4 regions of the Streptomyces sp. NPDC039609 genome follow, and region 3 is predicted to be linked to each of the others. Evidence: riboswitches for the same ligand, from Rfam matches in the RefSeq annotation. Region 3 holds a riboswitch; each other region holds the start of a gene.
The links. A riboswitch is a leader RNA that binds a small molecule or an ion and turns the genes downstream of it on or off. The one in region 3 is predicted to bind cobalamin.
Positions count from the first base shown of each region.

Region 1: another riboswitch for cobalamin. It lies ahead of cobN (cobaltochelatase subunit CobN); the one in region 3 lies ahead of ACZ561_RS02345 (energy-coupling factor ABC transporter permease).
Region 2: another riboswitch for cobalamin. It lies ahead of ACZ561_RS31390 (ribonucleoside-diphosphate reductase subunit alpha); the one in region 3 lies ahead of ACZ561_RS02345 (energy-coupling factor ABC transporter permease).
Region 4: another riboswitch for cobalamin. It lies ahead of ACZ561_RS01335 (ABC transporter substrate-binding protein); the one in region 3 lies ahead of ACZ561_RS02345 (energy-coupling factor ABC transporter permease).

Region 1 covers NZ_JBVIUJ010000007.1:268,745-272,497, forward strand. The annotation lists gene ACZ561_RS22390 (cobalamin biosynthesis protein CobG) at 1-1,573, opposite strand, end outside; cobalamin riboswitch at 1,637-1,779, shown strand; gene cobN (cobaltochelatase subunit CobN) at 1,815-3,753, shown strand, end outside.
Region 2 covers NZ_JBVIUJ010000012.1:204,886-208,638, forward strand. The annotation lists gene ACZ561_RS31390 (ribonucleoside-diphosphate reductase subunit alpha) at 1-1,822, opposite strand, end outside; cobalamin riboswitch at 1,951-2,075, opposite strand; gene ACZ561_RS31395 (GNAT family N-acetyltransferase) at 2,129-2,632, opposite strand; gene mctP (monocarboxylate uptake permease MctP) at 2,716-3,753, opposite strand, start outside.
Region 3 covers NZ_JBVIUJ010000001.1:521,548-525,300, forward strand. The annotation lists gene ACZ561_RS02330 (ATP-binding cassette domain-containing protein) at 1-468, opposite strand, end outside; gene cbiQ (cobalt ECF transporter T component CbiQ) at 465-1,214, opposite strand; gene ACZ561_RS02340 (energy-coupling factor ABC transporter substrate-binding protein) at 1,221-1,562, opposite strand; gene ACZ561_RS02345 (energy-coupling factor ABC transporter permease) at 1,562-2,260, opposite strand; cobalamin riboswitch at 2,290-2,485, opposite strand; gene ACZ561_RS02350 (PTS-dependent dihydroxyacetone kinase phosphotransferase subunit DhaM) at 2,560-2,964, opposite strand; gene dhaL (dihydroxyacetone kinase subunit DhaL) at 2,961-3,584, opposite strand; gene dhaK (dihydroxyacetone kinase subunit DhaK) at 3,581-3,753, opposite strand, start outside.
Region 4 covers NZ_JBVIUJ010000001.1:284,186-287,938, forward strand. The annotation lists gene ACZ561_RS01325 (dihydrofolate reductase family protein) at 1-551, opposite strand, end outside; gene ACZ561_RS01330 (glyceraldehyde-3-phosphate dehydrogenase) at 738-2,183, shown strand; cobalamin riboswitch at 2,293-2,489, shown strand; gene ACZ561_RS01335 (ABC transporter substrate-binding protein) at 2,502-3,560, shown strand; gene ACZ561_RS01340 (FecCD family ABC transporter permease) at 3,557-3,753, shown strand, end outside.

The DNA of each region.
Region 1 (3,753 bases), on a different contig from region 3:
CCTCGGCGGTGGCGAGGACGTCGACCCAGCTGCCGGGGGCGCCTTGGGGGTGGCCGCACCGGCGCTCGCACCCCGAGAAGTGGACGGGGAGGCCCGGAGTGCCGGGTACGGCGTCCGCCCGGACGTCGGCGAGGGACTTGGCGCAGCCGGGGCGCCCGGTGCAGGCGCCGACGCCGACCCAGGGGGATTGGGGGTCGGTGATCAGCCCGGCTGCCTCCAGCTCGGGCAGCCGCGTTCGGGAGGCCCCGACGACGACGGCCCCGCGCCAGGGCGTGAGCCGCACCTCGTCGGCGGGCAGCAGCGCCCGCAGCTGGGTGGCCGTCAGCCGTCCGAGCGGCGCGAGCACGTGCAGTGCGTTCCCGCCGAGGGGCCCGGGCGCGGGCGGCGCGCCGTGCGGCAGCGGCGGCGCGGGGACGACGGGCCGGGCGTCGACCCCGGCCCGTGCGAGCGCGGCGGCGAGGTCGAGGAGGCAGGTTCCGGCATCCGGCGCGGCGGCTGTTCCGGCGCTGGGAGTCCCGGTGTCCGGCATGGCTGTCACTCCGGCGGCGTCGACGGCCTCCGTGTCCGGCGCGCCCGCGTTCGGCAGCTCCTTTACACGCCATGCCCCGTTCCCGGCGGCCTGTGCGGCCCGCAGGAACGCGTCGGTCGCGGCGAGCGCCGCGCGCGGGGCGTCGGCGCCCGCGACGCGGAACGCCTGCCCGCCGACGTACAGCAGGGCGTCGGCCGCGCGCGGGGCCGGGCCTTCGCAGCCGCCCGCGAAGGTGTCTGTCTCGCCGGGCGTCGGGCTCTCGCCCGCGGAGGCTCCGGTCCCGCCGGGGGACGGACGACCGGCCGCGGAGGCTCCGGTCCCGCCGGGGGACGGACGACCGGCCGCGGGGGCGTCTGTCTCGCCGGGCGACGGGCTCTCGCCCACCGAGGCTCCGCTCCCGCCGGGCGACGGACTGCCGGTCGCGAAGGTGTCTGTCTCGCCGGGCGACGGACTGCCGCCCACCGAGGCTCCGGTCCCGCCGGGTGACGCGCTCCCACCCGTCCACCGGTCGCCGGCCGCCGACGGCGCTCCTGCGATCAAGGTCACATCTCCGCCCAGCCCCGCCACGTCTCCGCGGCCGTCGTCCAGGACGAAGAGGAAGCGGCCCGAGAGGGCCGCCGTCCAGGGGGTCGCGCAGAGCAGGGTGTCCAGCTCACGGGCCCACAACTGCACGTCCGCGTGGCCGAGTCCGTCCAGTCCCGCGGTCGGGGAGGCGACGATGTTGCGGACGCGTTCGTGGGTGGCCGAGGGCAGCAGGCCCGCCTCCGTCAGCCGCTCCGCCAGATCGACCCCGCAGCCCTCGCCGAGGCCGCGCAGCTCCACGTTCCCCCGGGATGTGACCGTGACCCGGCCGTCGCCCAGCGACTCCGCCGCCGACGCCAGGACCTGGACCTGGCGAGACGTCAACAAGCCTGCGGGCAGGCGCAGTCGGGCCAGGCCGCCGTCGTCGGCGGGGTGCAGGCGCAGCGCGCCGGGGCAGGCATCGCCACGGTCCCGTATGAGAGGTTCGCCCCGGTTGGGCGTTGTGGGCGGGGTGGGCGGCATGGCGGCGAGCATACCCACGTGGATCGGGGCGACCCCTGGGGACGACCCCTGCCCGTCGTGAGCACGATCTACTATGCAGACGGCATGGGGTCCCAGGACCCCGGGGAGGAAGCCCGGTGAGAATCCGGCGCGGTCCCGCCACTGTGAGCCAGGTCGCACCAGCGGCCGGGTGAGTCAGGAACTCCCGCCGTCCATACGACCACCCGGGGCGCGGACAACCCCGAGGAAGGCCTGCGCACGCATGCGAATTCTGTTGCTGTCGCACTCCGACACCGACCTGCTCAGCGCCCGCGCGGCCGGCGGCCCCGTCGAGTACCGGTTCGCCAACCCCTCCCGCCTCGCCCTGGACGACCTGCCCGGGCTCCTCGACGGCTCCGACCTCGTCGTCGTCCGTCTTCTCGGCGGTCTGCGCGCCTGGGAGGAGGGCCTGCAGGCCCTGCGTGCGGCGGAGAAGCCGCTGGTCGTACTCTCCGGCGAACAGGCCCCCGACGCCCAGCTCATGGAGACCTCCACCGTCCCGGTCGGTGTCGCCACCGAGGCCCACGCCTACCTCGCGCACGGCGGCCCGGCCAACCTGGAGCAGCTGGCCCGCTTCCTCTCCGACACCGTGCTGCTCACCGGCCACGGCTTCGACGCCCCGGCCGCCGCGCCGACCTGGGGCCCGCTGGAGCGCACGCCCCGGACGACCGACGGCCCGACGGTCGCCGTGCTCTACTACCGCGCCCACCACATGAGCGGGAACACCGCCTTCATCGGCACCCTCTGCGAGGCCATCGAGGACGCCGGTGCCCAGGCCCTGCCGCTGTACGTCGCGTCCCTGCGCGCCCCCGAGCCGGAGCTGCTCGACCGCCTGCGGGGCGCCGACGCGATCATCACCACCGTCCTCGCGGCCGGCGGCACCAAGCCCGCCGAGGCGCAGGCCGGCGGCGACGAGGAGGCCTGGGACGCGGGCGCGCTCGCCGCCCTCGACGTACCGATCCTCCAGGCGCTCTGCCTCACCGGCTCGCGCTCGGCCTGGGAGGAGAACGACGAGGGTCTCTCCCCGCTGGACGCCGCGAGCCAGGTCGCCGTCCCCGAGTTCGACGGCCGGCTCATCACCGTCCCGTTCTCCTTCAAGGAGATCGACGAGGACGGGCTGCCCGCCTACGTCGCCGACACCGAGCGCGCGGCCCGCGTCGCCGGGATCGCGGTCCGCCACGCCCGTCTGCGCCATATCCCGAACGCCGAGAAGAAGCTTGCGCTCGTCCTCTCCGCGTACCCGACGAAGCACTCCCGGATCGGCAACGCGGTCGGCCTCGACACCCCCGCCTCCGCCGTCGCGCTGCTGCGGCGCCTGCGGGAGGAGGGCTACGACTTCGGTCCGGTCGAGGAGATCCCCGGCCTGGTCTCCGGCGACGGCGACGAGCTGATCTACGCCCTGATCGAGGCCGGCGGCCACGACCAGGACTGGCTCACCGAGGAGCAGCTGGCGAAGAACCCGGTTCGCATCCCGGCGGCCGACTACAAGCGCTGGTACGCGCAGCTCCCGGCCGAGCTGCGCGAGGCGGTCGAGGAGCACTGGGGCCCGGCGCCCGGCGAGATGTTCCTGGACCGGTCCCGTAACCCCGAGGGTGACATCGTCCTCGCCGCCCTGCGGCGCGGGAACCTGCTGATCCTCATCCAGCCGCCGCGCGGCTTCGGCGAGAACCCGATCGCGATCTATCACGACCCCGATCTCCCGCCGTCCCACCACTATCTGGCCGCCTACCGCTGGATCGCGGCGCGCGCCGAGGACGGCGGCTTCGGGGCGGACGCGATGGTCCACCTCGGCAAGCACGGCAACCTGGAGTGGCTGCCCGGCAAGAACGCCGGCCTGTCGGCCGCCTGCGGCCCGGACGCGGCGCTCGGCGACATCCCGCTGGTCTACCCGTTCCTGGTCAACGACCCGGGCGAGGGCACGCAGGCCAAGCGGCGCGTGCACGCGACGCTCGTCGACCACCTGGTGCCGCCGATGGCGCGCGCCGACTCGTACGGCGACATCGCGCGCCTGGAGCAGCTGCTCGACGAGTACGCGCAGATCTCTTCCATGGACCCGTCGAAGCTGCCCGCGATCCGCGCGCAGATCTGGACGCTGATCCAGGCGGCGAAGCTCGACCACGACCTGGGGCTCGAGGACCGTCCGGAGGACGACGGGTTCGACG
Region 2 (3,753 bases), on a different contig from region 3:
TCGCTGTCGGCGCGATGGCGAGGAGGAGGCTGTTGCGCATCCCGACGGCGGCGATCCGCTCGCGCAGCGCGGCCCAGCGCTCGGGCCAGTTGAGCTCGACGTCGTAGTGGTCGGGGTGCAGCACACCGCGCGCCGTGCGGGTCTTGTCCCAGGCCGGCAGCGGCCCGTTGCGCTCGGCGAGGTCGGCGGACGCCTCGTACGCGGCGAGCATGATCCGCTCGGCGATACGGGTGGACAGCGCGCGTGCCTCGGGGGAGTCGAACGGCAGCTTCAGCTGGAAGAAGACGTCCTGGAGACCCATCGCGCCCAGGCCCACCGGGCGCCAGCGGGCGTTGGAGTTGCCGGCCTGCTCGGTCGGGTAGAAGTTGATGTCCACGACCCGGTCGAGGAACGTGACGGCCGTACGGACGGTCGCGTCGAGCCGCTCCCAGTCGATGGAGCCGTTCAGGACGAAGGCGCCGAGGTTGACCGAGCCCAGGTTGCAGACGGCCGTCTCCCCGTCGTCCGTGACCTCCAGGATCTCCGTGCAGAGGTTGGAGGAGTGGACCGTGTGGCCCGGCTCGGCCGTCTGGTTGGCCGTACGGTTCGAGGCGTCCTTGAACGTCATCCAGCCGTTGCCGGTCTGGGCCAGGGTCCGCATCATCCGGCCGTACAGGTCACGGGCCGGCATGGTCTTGCGGGCCAGGCCCTTCGCCTCGGCGGCCCGGTACGCGGCGTCGAACTCCTCGCCCCACAGGTCGACCAGCTCGGGCACGTCGGCCGGGGAGAACAGCGACCAGTCGGCGTCCGCGTTGACCCGGCGCATGAACTCGTCCGGGATCCAGTGCGCGAGGTTCAGGTTGTGCGTACGCCGGGCGTCCTCACCGGTGTTGTCGCGCAGCTCCAGGAACTCCTCGATGTCCGCGTGCCAGGTCTCCAGGTAGACCGCGGCCGCGCCCTTGCGCCGGCCGCCCTGGTTCACGGCGGCGACGGAGGCGTCGAGCGTCTTCAGGAACGGCACGATGCCGTTGGAGTGCCCGTTGGTGCCGCGGATCAGCGAACCGCGGGCGCGGATGCGGGAGTACGAGAGCCCGATGCCGCCGGCGTGCTTCGACAGACGCGCGACCTGGTGGTAGCGGTCGTAGATCGAGTCCAGCTCGTCCAGCGGGGAGTCCAGCAGATAGCAGGAGGACATCTGCGGGTGGCGGGTGCCGGAGTTGAAGAGCGTGGGGGAGGAGGGCAGGTAGTCGAGCCGGCTCATCATCCCGTACAGCGCCGCGACCTCGTCCAGCGCGCGGGTGGAGTCGTCCTCGGCCAGGCCGCAGGCGACGCGCAGCATGAAGTGCTGCGGGGTCTCGATCACCTTGCGGGTGATCGGGTGGCGCAGCAGGTAGCGGGAGAAGAGGGTGCGCAGACCGAAGTAGCCGAAGCGGTCGTCGGCGTCCGCGTCGATGAGCGTGTCGAGCCGCTCGGCGTGCAGCCGGACGAACTCGGCGGTGCGGTCGGCGATCAGGCCCTCGTGGTGACCGACGGCGACCGAGGCGGAGAAGGAGTACGCGCCCTGTCCGGCCGCCTCGTCGGCGATGGTGATGGTCAGGAGCCGGGCGGCGAGCCGGGAGTACGCGGGGTCCTCGGCGATCAGACCGGCGGCCGCCTCCGTGGCCAGCTCGCGCAGCTCGGCCTCGTCCGAACCGGCGTTGCGGCCACGCAGCGCGGCGGCGGCGACCTTGCCGGGGTCGGTGTCGGGGAGATCGGCGGTGAGGTCGGTCAGGGTCCGCAGAAGTACGGTCCCGGGTCCGTCGCTCTCGATCGCTGCGGCCGGATCGGCGGGCGCGATGGTCACGTGGGGGCTCTCCCTCGCTCGGCTCGGGGCCGGCGGGGGAAGGCGGGCGGCGGCGCGCCCGTACGCAGGGCAGCGCCGCGCCGCGGCCCACTCCGCGAGGCCCGGACGTCTGTGCACCCGGAACGGAAGGACCGGGCGCGCTGTCCGCAGGTCTTCGGACTCGGCCGGCGTGCAAGCACACAGAAACCACACCGTTGCGGGACAGTTCCGGATTTGCACCGGATTCCCCTGCGAGGACAGCGAGCATGAGCATACATGTGGGGGGCGCTCCTCGAAGCACCCCCCACATGTTGTGTCGTTGGCGGCTCAGAGCTCCAGGCCGTACGTGTACAGGGGATCCATGTCGGCGAGCGGTTTCCAGTCCCGTTCTGGGGTACGGACGAAGCCCATCCGCTCGTAGATCCGGTGCGCGGAGGCCATGGTCGACTGGGTGGAGAGCACCAGTCGCCGGCATCCCGGGGTCTCCCTGGCCCGCTCCACACAGAACCGTACGAGCGCCTCGCCGACACCCCGGCCCCGCGCGCCCTTCGCCACGGCGAGCATCCGGAACTCGGCCTCGCCCTCGCCCGCGATGTCGGCCCACTCCCCGCCGCCCATGGCGAAGGTCACGCCGCCGAGCACCGTCCCGGCGCGGTCCACCGCCACCAGTACCTCCGCCTCGGCGTCCCGCCTGGCCACGTCCCGCAGCACATGCAGATAGGAGTCGTCCTCGCCGAAGTCGAGGTGTCCGTCGTCGAGAAAGGCGCGCGCGGTGACCTCGCCGAGGGCCTCGTACTCCTCGGGCCGTACCGCCCTGATGGTGAAGTCCATGGGGTGAAGTCTGCCTCGGGGACACGGCGAAGGGCCCGGGGTCTCCTCTCGGAGACCCCGGGCCCTCGCGCGGACCGGAACGGTCAGTGACCGGCGCCGACCTTGGGCAGCGGCTTCACGCCCGAGTCGCCCGCGTCCGCCGTGTAGTCCGACGGAGACGTCTCGTCGACGCCCTCGGGGGCTTTGACGGCCTTCAGGACGAAGGTGAGGACGACGGTGACGATCACGTTGATCACGAAGGCGGTGAGGCCGATGTAGCCGATCTCGCCGATGCCCGGGATCTCGGCGGACGAGCCGCCGAAGTGCTTCTGGGTCGGGCTGGCCACGCCGTACGCCGCCGCCGTGCCGTAGACCATGCCGACGGCCCAGCCGGCGAGCAGCGCCCAGCGGTGGAACCAGCGGGTGAACAGACCGCCGACCAGCGCCGGGAGGGTCTGCAGGATCCAGATGCCACCGAGCAGCTGGAAGTTGATCGCCACCGTCTTGTCCATGGTGAGGACGAAGGCGAGCGCGCCGACCTTCACCAGGAGCGACACCAGCTTGGACACCTTGGTCTCCTGCTCCGGCGTGGCGTCCGGCTTCAGGAAGTCCTTGTAGATGTTGCGGGTGAAGAGGTTGGCGGCGGCGATCGACATGATCGCGGCCGGCACCAGCGCGCCGATGCCGATGGCGGCGAAGGCCACGCCGGCGAACCAGTCGGGGAACATGTTCTCGAACAGCTGCGGGATCGCGAGCTGACCGTTGGTCACCTTCACGCCGGCGGCGATCGCCATGAAGCCGAGCAGCGCCAGCAGGCCCAGCATCAGCGAGTACAGCGGCAGGATCGTGGTGTTGCGGCGGATCACGTCACGGCTGCGCGAGGAGAGCGTCGCCGTGATCGAGTGCGGGTACATGAAGAGCGCGAGCGCGGAGCCGAGCGCGAGCGTCGCGTAGCCCCACTGGCCCATCTCGCCCGGCACCAGCGCACCGCGCGGCTTCTCGGTGGCGGGGTTGATCGTCGCGTACGCCTCGCCGGCCTTGGCGAAGATCTCGTCGAAGCCGCCCAGCTTGATCGGGATGTAGATGATCGCCACCGCGATGACGATGTAGATCAGCGTGTCCTTGACGAAGGCGATGAGCGC
Region 3 (3,753 bases):
GCCCGCGATCGCCGCCCGCTTCCGCTGCCCGTACGACAACAGATGGGTCGGGCGGTCCTCCAGGGCCACGATGTCCAGCGCCTCCAGCGCCTCGCGGACCCGGAGCCGTACCTCCTCCTCCGGAAGCCCCAGATTCATCGGCCCGAACGACACGTCCTGGCCGACCGAGGCCGCGAAGAGCTGGTCGTCCGGGTCCTGGACCACCAGCTGCACGGTCGTCCGCAGCCGGGTCAGCCCCTTCCGGTCGTACGACACCTCCTCGCCGTCCAGCCGCAGTGCTCCGTTGCTGCTGCGCAGCCCCCCGCTCAGCAGCCGCAGCAGCGTCGTCTTGCCGCCGCCGTTGCGGCCGAGGAGAGCCATCGCCCGGCCCTCCGGCACGGCGAAGTCGATGCCGTCGAGGACGACCGGCCCGTCCTCGTAGGCGAACGTGGCCTTCACCAGTTCCACGACAGGAGGTGCTGGGCTCACGGCAGGGACCTTTCCAGTACGAGAGTGAGCGTGACGAGACCGGCCAGGAGGCCGGCCGTCGACGCGAGGAAGCGGGTCGACACCGCCGCCTGGGGCACCAGGACCCGCAAGGTCCCGTCGTACCCCCGCCCGGCGAGCCCCGTCTGAAGGCGCTGCGCCCGGTCGAAGGCGCGCACGAACGCGGTCGCACCGAGCCCCGCGAGGGAGCGCCACGTCGCCGCCCGCGTGGTGAGCCCGAGCCGCGCCGCCTGCGCCTGCCGGATCTTGGATATGGCGTCCAGGAGCAGGAAGCTGATCCGGTACATCACGAGCGCCACGTCCACCACGGGAGCCGGCACCCCGGCCCGTACGAGACGCGGCAGCACGTCCGAGACGGGCGTGGTGAACGCGAACAGCAGCACGCCCAGGGACGCGGCCGAGGTACGCAACAGCAACTCGCCCGCGTGCACCGGTCCGTCCGGCGCGAGGGCGACGAGCCCCCGTGCACCACCGACCTCGAACAGGAGCGGGATCGCGCCCGTCACACAGAACCCCAGCGGGATCCGGAACGCCCGCCACAGCTGGCGCCCCGGCACCCCGGCAGGACCGAGGAGCACGGTGAGCGTGGCCGCCGCGACGAGCACGGCGCCCGGCCAGGGCGGCAGACAGACCGCGCAGAGCGTCAGACCGAACCCGAGCACCGCTTTCTCGCAGGGGTGACGGCGGCGCCAGCGACTGCTGTGCGCCGCCGCGTCGATCGGCAGCATCGGCGCCTACTCGTCGCCGGACGCCGACCGCAGCGCCTTCGCCTCGGCACGGGCCTCACCCTGCTTGCGGCCCCTGTGCACGCCGAAGTAGTACGCCAGCACGCCGGCGCCGAGCGCCGCCTGGAGCGAGAACAGCGCCGACTCGACCTCGCCGGACGGCGGCTCGTACAGCGGGCTGAACCACGGCTCGTAGTCGGGAGCGATCTCCGTGATCGCCGTCTCCGCCTCGGCGTCGGCCCCGGTGAACGGCTCCTCCTTGTGGTCGCCGAGCCCGAGCACCAGCGGGAACACCGCCAGAGCCGCGACGACGAGCAGCAGCAGGGTGTTGATCTTCGCGTTCCGGCTCATCAGGCGCTCGCCTCCGCGTTCTCGTTCTTCTTCCGGGACGGGAGCAGGACGCCGAGGCGGGTCAGGTCCCCCTTGCTGGACTGCGTGAGCAGCCGCATCACGAGCACCGTGAGCAGCCCCTCGCTGACGGCGAGCGGGAGCTGGGTCACGGCGAAGATCCCCCCGAACTTGGCCAGCGCGCCGAGCACACCGCTGCCCGGGTCCGGGAAGGCCAGCGCGAGCTGCACGCTGGTGACGCAGTAGGTGGAGATGTCGGCGACGAACGCGCCGAAGAACACGCTCACCATCAGCGGCACGTTGGACCGGCGCAGCAGCCAGTACGTACCGAAGCCGGCCCATGGGCCGACGATGGCCATCGAGAAGACGTTGGCACCGAGCGTCGTGAGCCCGCCGTGGGCGAGCAGCAACGCCTGGAAGAGCAGCGTGATCGTGCCCAGGACCGCCATCACGGGCGGCCGGAACAGGATCGCGCCGAGCCCCGTACCGGTGGGGTGCGAGCAACTGCCCGTCACCGACGGAATCTTGAGCGCGGACAGGACGAATGTGAACGCACCGGACGCACCGAGCAGCAGGGTGGACTCGGGGTTGGCCTTGACCTCACGGGTCAGCGCGCGAACACCGTGGACAACGAAGGGAGCGGACGCGACGCCCCAGGCGGCCGCGTGCACAGGGGGCAGATACCCCTCGGCTATATGCATGGTTGGGAGACCCTCTCCAGCACCTCGTGGATGGACAACGCACCTTGGCCGGTCTCCTGGCTGACGGGTCATGCCGCCGCGACTCCGCCTTCCCAAACCGCCGCGGTCTCCCGCGGTGGTCCAGTGGCTTCCCCGGAGGGATGGAGCCGGACTTCCCGATCACAGTGGCGAGGGCCGCACCGGTACCGCACCGGTTTCCCGTACACCAAGGCGCTGTGACAGTAGTGGGTTGACCAGGTACATCACAACACGGAGGCCCTTCCGGACGGTGTGTGACAGATCTCGCGCGCGCCCCCCTCTCACTCCTTTCGATACGTGTAGGCCTCCGAGGCCGCGGCCACCACGGCGTCCAGATCCCCGCCCGCGCTCGCCGTGACGAGGGCGGCGACGGCGCCCTCGACGAACGGGGCGTCCACGAGCCGTGCCCCCTCCGGCAGCTCGTCCTCCTCGGCGAGGAGCGCTTTGACCGTGAGCACGGCGCTGCCGAGATCGACGAGCAGCGCCACACCGGCACCCCGGTCGACCTCCTGCGCCGCCCCGACGATCAGCTGGGAGCTGGTGCCGAGGCCGCCGTCCGGTCTGCCGCCCGCGGGGGCGATCGGCGCGGTCGCTCCGCCGCCCGCGAGACCCTGGGCCAGTGCGACGACGGCGTCGGCCACCTCCGCGCTGTGCGAGACGAGGACGATTCCGACCTGCGCGGTCACTCGGCCGCCGCCTCGGCGAGGGCGGCGATCAGCAGCGCGGACGAGGTGGCCCCGGGGTCCTGGTGCCCGATGGAGCGCTCGCCCAGATAGCTCGCCCTGCCCTTGCGCGCCTGGAGGGGTACGGTCGCGAGGGCGCCCCGCTCGGCCGCGTCCAGGGCGGCCGCGAAGGACTCGCCGAGCCCCTCGGTTGCCGGAACGAGGGCGTCCAGCATCGTCTTGTCACCGACCTGCGCACCGCCGAGCTGGGCGACCGCAGCGACTCCCGCGGTGAGCGCCACCGCCAGCTCCTGTCGCGTCACCGCCGCAGCCTCGCCGAGACTCTTGCCCGTCCGGCGCAGCAGCGTCCCGTACAGCGGCCCGGACGCGCCGCCGACGGTGGAGATCAACTGGCGCCCGGCAGCGGCGAGTACGGCGCCCGGCGTCGTGGGCGGATCCTTCTCCAGCGCATCCGTCACGGCGCCGAACCCCCGCTTCAGATTGGCCCCGTGGTCGGCGTCGCCGATCGCCGAGTCGAGCTCGGTGAGGCGATCGGCCTCGCGTTCGACGGCGGCCGCGGCGATGGTCAGCCAGCGCAGGAAGAACGCGGCGTCGAACTCGTCGACTTCGGACACTCCGCTCACCGGCCCCAGCGCAGGGCGGGCGTCTGCACGGGCGCGTCCCACAGTCGCAGTATCTCTTCGTCGGCCTCGCACAAAGTCACCGAACAGCCGGCCATGTCGAGGGAGGTGACGTAGTTCCCGACCAGGGTGCGGGCGACCGGCACCGCACGTTCGGTCAGGACTCGTTGAA
Region 4 (3,753 bases), 240 kb from region 3:
AGCCGTACCCCGGAGCCCAGCTCCACCTGTGAGACCGCCACGTGAAGGGTGTCGACGAGGTCGGCGTCCAGGTACTCGCGGATGGTGGTCGCCCCGCCGCCGAGTCGGACGTCCTTGTCCCGCGCCGCTTCCTTGGCCTGTGCGAGGACCGTCGCCGGGGAGCCGTCGACGAAGTGGAACGTGGTGTCGGAGAGCGTGAACGAAGGACGCTCGTGGTGGGTCATCACGAAGACCGGGGTGTGGAACGGGGGCTCGTCACCCCACCAGCCGCGCCACTCGTGGTCCTGCCAGGGTCCACGCTGGGGTCCGAACTTGTTGCGGCCCATGATCTCGGCGCCGATGTTGCGTGCGAAGTCCCGGGTGAAGTAGTCGTCGAGGCCGCGGGTCCCCCCGGGATCGGTACGGTTCGGCCAGCTCGCCGTGGCACCGGCCCAGGCGAACATGGCCCCGGGATCGGCGTGACCGAACGGTCTCTCGAGACTCTGGTCCTCACCCGCTCCGAATCCGTCACGCGAGACGACGAAGTTCTGGACCCTCAGCAGCTGCTCCACGCGCTTCCTCCTGTGTCGTCGACAACGACGAGGATAGGGCGGTGGTGGATACAGGGAGGTAATCACGCGAAAGGGATTTTTCCGCCTGCCCTGAGGTGTGCCTTCGGTCTCCCTCGGGTCCCCCTTGAACGATCAAAGGAAGGCCGGGTTAGCATATGAGCGCCGCCTAGCTCGAAAGATAAACCTGTGACTGTCAATGACGACTCGTTCACCAACTGGAAGATCCGCGAGGAGATCGCGGAGTCGATGATCCCGATCATCGGGAAGCTGCACCGGGAGCGGGACGTCACCGTCCTTCTCCACAGCCGCTCCCTGGTGAACAAGTCGGTGGTCAGCATCCTGAAGACCCACCGGTTCGCCCGGCAGATCGACGGTGAGGAGCTGTCGGTCACCGAGACGCTGCCGTTCCTGCAGGCGCTCACCGCGCTGGATCTCGGGCCTTCCCAGATCGACATCGGCATGCTCGCCGCGGAGTACAAGACGGACGACCGCGGTCTCTCGGTCGAGCAGTTCACCGCCGAGGCCGTCGCCGGTGCCACGGGTGCCAACAAGATCGAGTGCCGCGAGGGGCGCGACGTCGTCCTCTACGGCTTCGGTCGCATCGGCCGCCTCGTCGCCCGCCTGCTCATCGAGAAGGCCGGCTCCGGCAACGGTCTGCGCCTGCGCGCGATCGTCGTCCGCGGGGGCGGTGACCAGGATCTGGTCAAGCGCGCCTCGTTGCTGCGCCGCGACTCCATCCACGGCCAGTTCCAAGGCACCATCACCGTGGACGAGGCGAACAGCACGATCGTCGCCAACGGCAACGCGATCAAGGTGATCTACGCCAACGACCCCTCCGAGGTCGACTACACGGCGTACGGCATCAAGGACGCCATCCTCATCGACAACACGGGCAAGTGGCGCGACCGCGAAGGGCTCTCGAAGCACCTGCGTCCCGGCATCGACAAGGTCGTCCTGACCGCCCCGGGCAAGGGCGACGTCCCGAACATCGTGCACGGCGTCAACCACGACACGGTGAAGCCGGACGAGCGCATCCTCTCCTGCGCCTCCTGCACCACCAACGCGATCGTCCCGCCGCTCAAGGCGATGGATGACGAGTACGGCGTGCTGCGCGGTCACGTGGAGACCGTCCACTCGTTCACCAACGACCAGAACCTGCTGGACAACTACCACAAGGCCGACCGTCGTGGCCGCTCCGCGCCGCTGAACATGGTCATCACCGAGACCGGTGCCGCCTCCGCCGTCGCCAAGGCGCTGCCGGACCTCAAGGCGCCGATCACCGGCAGCTCGATCCGCGTCCCCGTCCCGGACGTCTCGATCGCGATCCTGAGCCTGCGCCTGGGCCGCGAGACCACCCGCGAGGAGGTCCTCGACTACCTCCGTGACGTCTCGCTGCACTCGCCGCTGAAGCGCCAGATCGACTTCACCACCGCGCCCGACGCCGTCTCCATGGACTTCGTCGGCTCGCGTCACGCCTCGATCGTCGACGCCGGTGCCACCAAGGTCGACGGTGACAACGCGATCCTCTACCTCTGGTACGACAACGAGTTCGGCTACTCGTGCCAGGTCATCCGCGTCGTCCAGCACGTGTCCGGCGTCGAGTACCCGACGTACCCGGTGCCCGTGGTCTGACCTCGGCGGTCCGGCCCGTCCGGGTCCCGGTGAACGGGGCGGCGGTGGAGCGGTGCGGCAGATCCCGAAAGGGATCGCGCACCCTCCCACCGCCGCCCCGTCGGCGTTCTGGTAGCTTGCGGTAGCCAGTCGAACTCACGTGCGTGACGTACGCGAGTCAGGGAATCCGGTGCGAATCCGGAGCTGACGCGCAGCGGTGAGGGCGACGGGCGGGGCACGAAGCCACTGGACCGGGAAGCCGGTCCGGGAAGGCGCCCCGCCCGGATGACCCCGAGTCCGAAGACCTGCTGGCGGATCCGTACGAAACGGGCCCCGCGCATGGGCCCTCTACGCCGAGGATGCACCGTGCCTCTCGCCCGCACCCCCCTTCCCTTCGCCCTGCTCGCGTCCGGGGCCCTGCTCCTCACCGGCTGCGGCGGCGCCGGCGACGGGACGGGGTCCGCGCCGTCCGCCTCCGCGCGGACGCTCGAGAACTGCGGCCGCTCCGTGAAGCTCCCGCCCGGCGGGCCGCGCCGGGCCGTCTCCCTGAACCAGGGCACCACCGAGATCATGCTGTCCCTCGGTCTCCAGGACCGGATGGTGGGGACCGCCACCTGGACCGACCCGGTGATGAAGGGGCTGGAGAAGGCCGCCTCCGACGTCCCGAGGCTGGCGGAGAACAACCCCTCCTTCGAGAAGGTGCTGGACACCGAACCCGACTTCGTCGCCGCCTCCTTCGGCTCCACCCTCGGCAAGGGCGGCGTCGCCACCCGCGAGCAGTTCGAGCAGCTCGGCGTCGCCACCTACCTCTCCCCGTCCGACTGCGTGGGCAAGGACAACAGCGGTGGAGGCGACGGCAAGCGCACCACGCCGCTCGCCATGGACACCGTCTACGGCGAAGTCCGCGACCTGGCACGGGTGTTCGGCGTCGAGGAGCGCGGCGAACAGCTCGTCGCCCGGCTCAAGGACCGGGTGGCGAAGGCCACCGCAGGACTCGATGTCGCCGACGTCAGCGTCCTCTACTGGTTCTCCGACGCCAAGTCCCCCTACATGGCGGGATGTTGCGGAGCCCCCGGCGTCATCACCCGGGAGACCGGCACCAAGAACGTCTTCGACGACACCACCGAGGAATGGCCCCAGATCGGCTGGGAGTCGGTCGCCGACCGGAACCCCGATCTCCTGGTGATCGGCGACCTCACCCGCAAGGCACAGTCCGGGGAGAGCGCCGCCAAGAAGATCGAGTTCCTGGAGTCCGACCCGGTCACCAAGAACATGGACGCGGTACGCCACAAGCGGTACGTGCTCCTCAGCGGACAGGCCATGAACCCGACCATCCGCACCGTCGAGGGCATCGAACAGGTCGCCGCCGCCCTGCGCGCGCACGGCCTCACGAAGTGACCGCCGCCCTGCTGCGCATCGCGGCCGGCTGCACGGCACTCGTCCTCTCCCTGGCCGTGGCGATCACCATCGGACCGGCGGACATCGGCGTCGGCGACGTGGCGTCCGTCGTCGCCTCCCACTTCGGCGGCGACCCTTCCGGGATCGGCCCGATCCGGGACGGCATCATCTGGAACCTGCGGCTGCCCCGCAC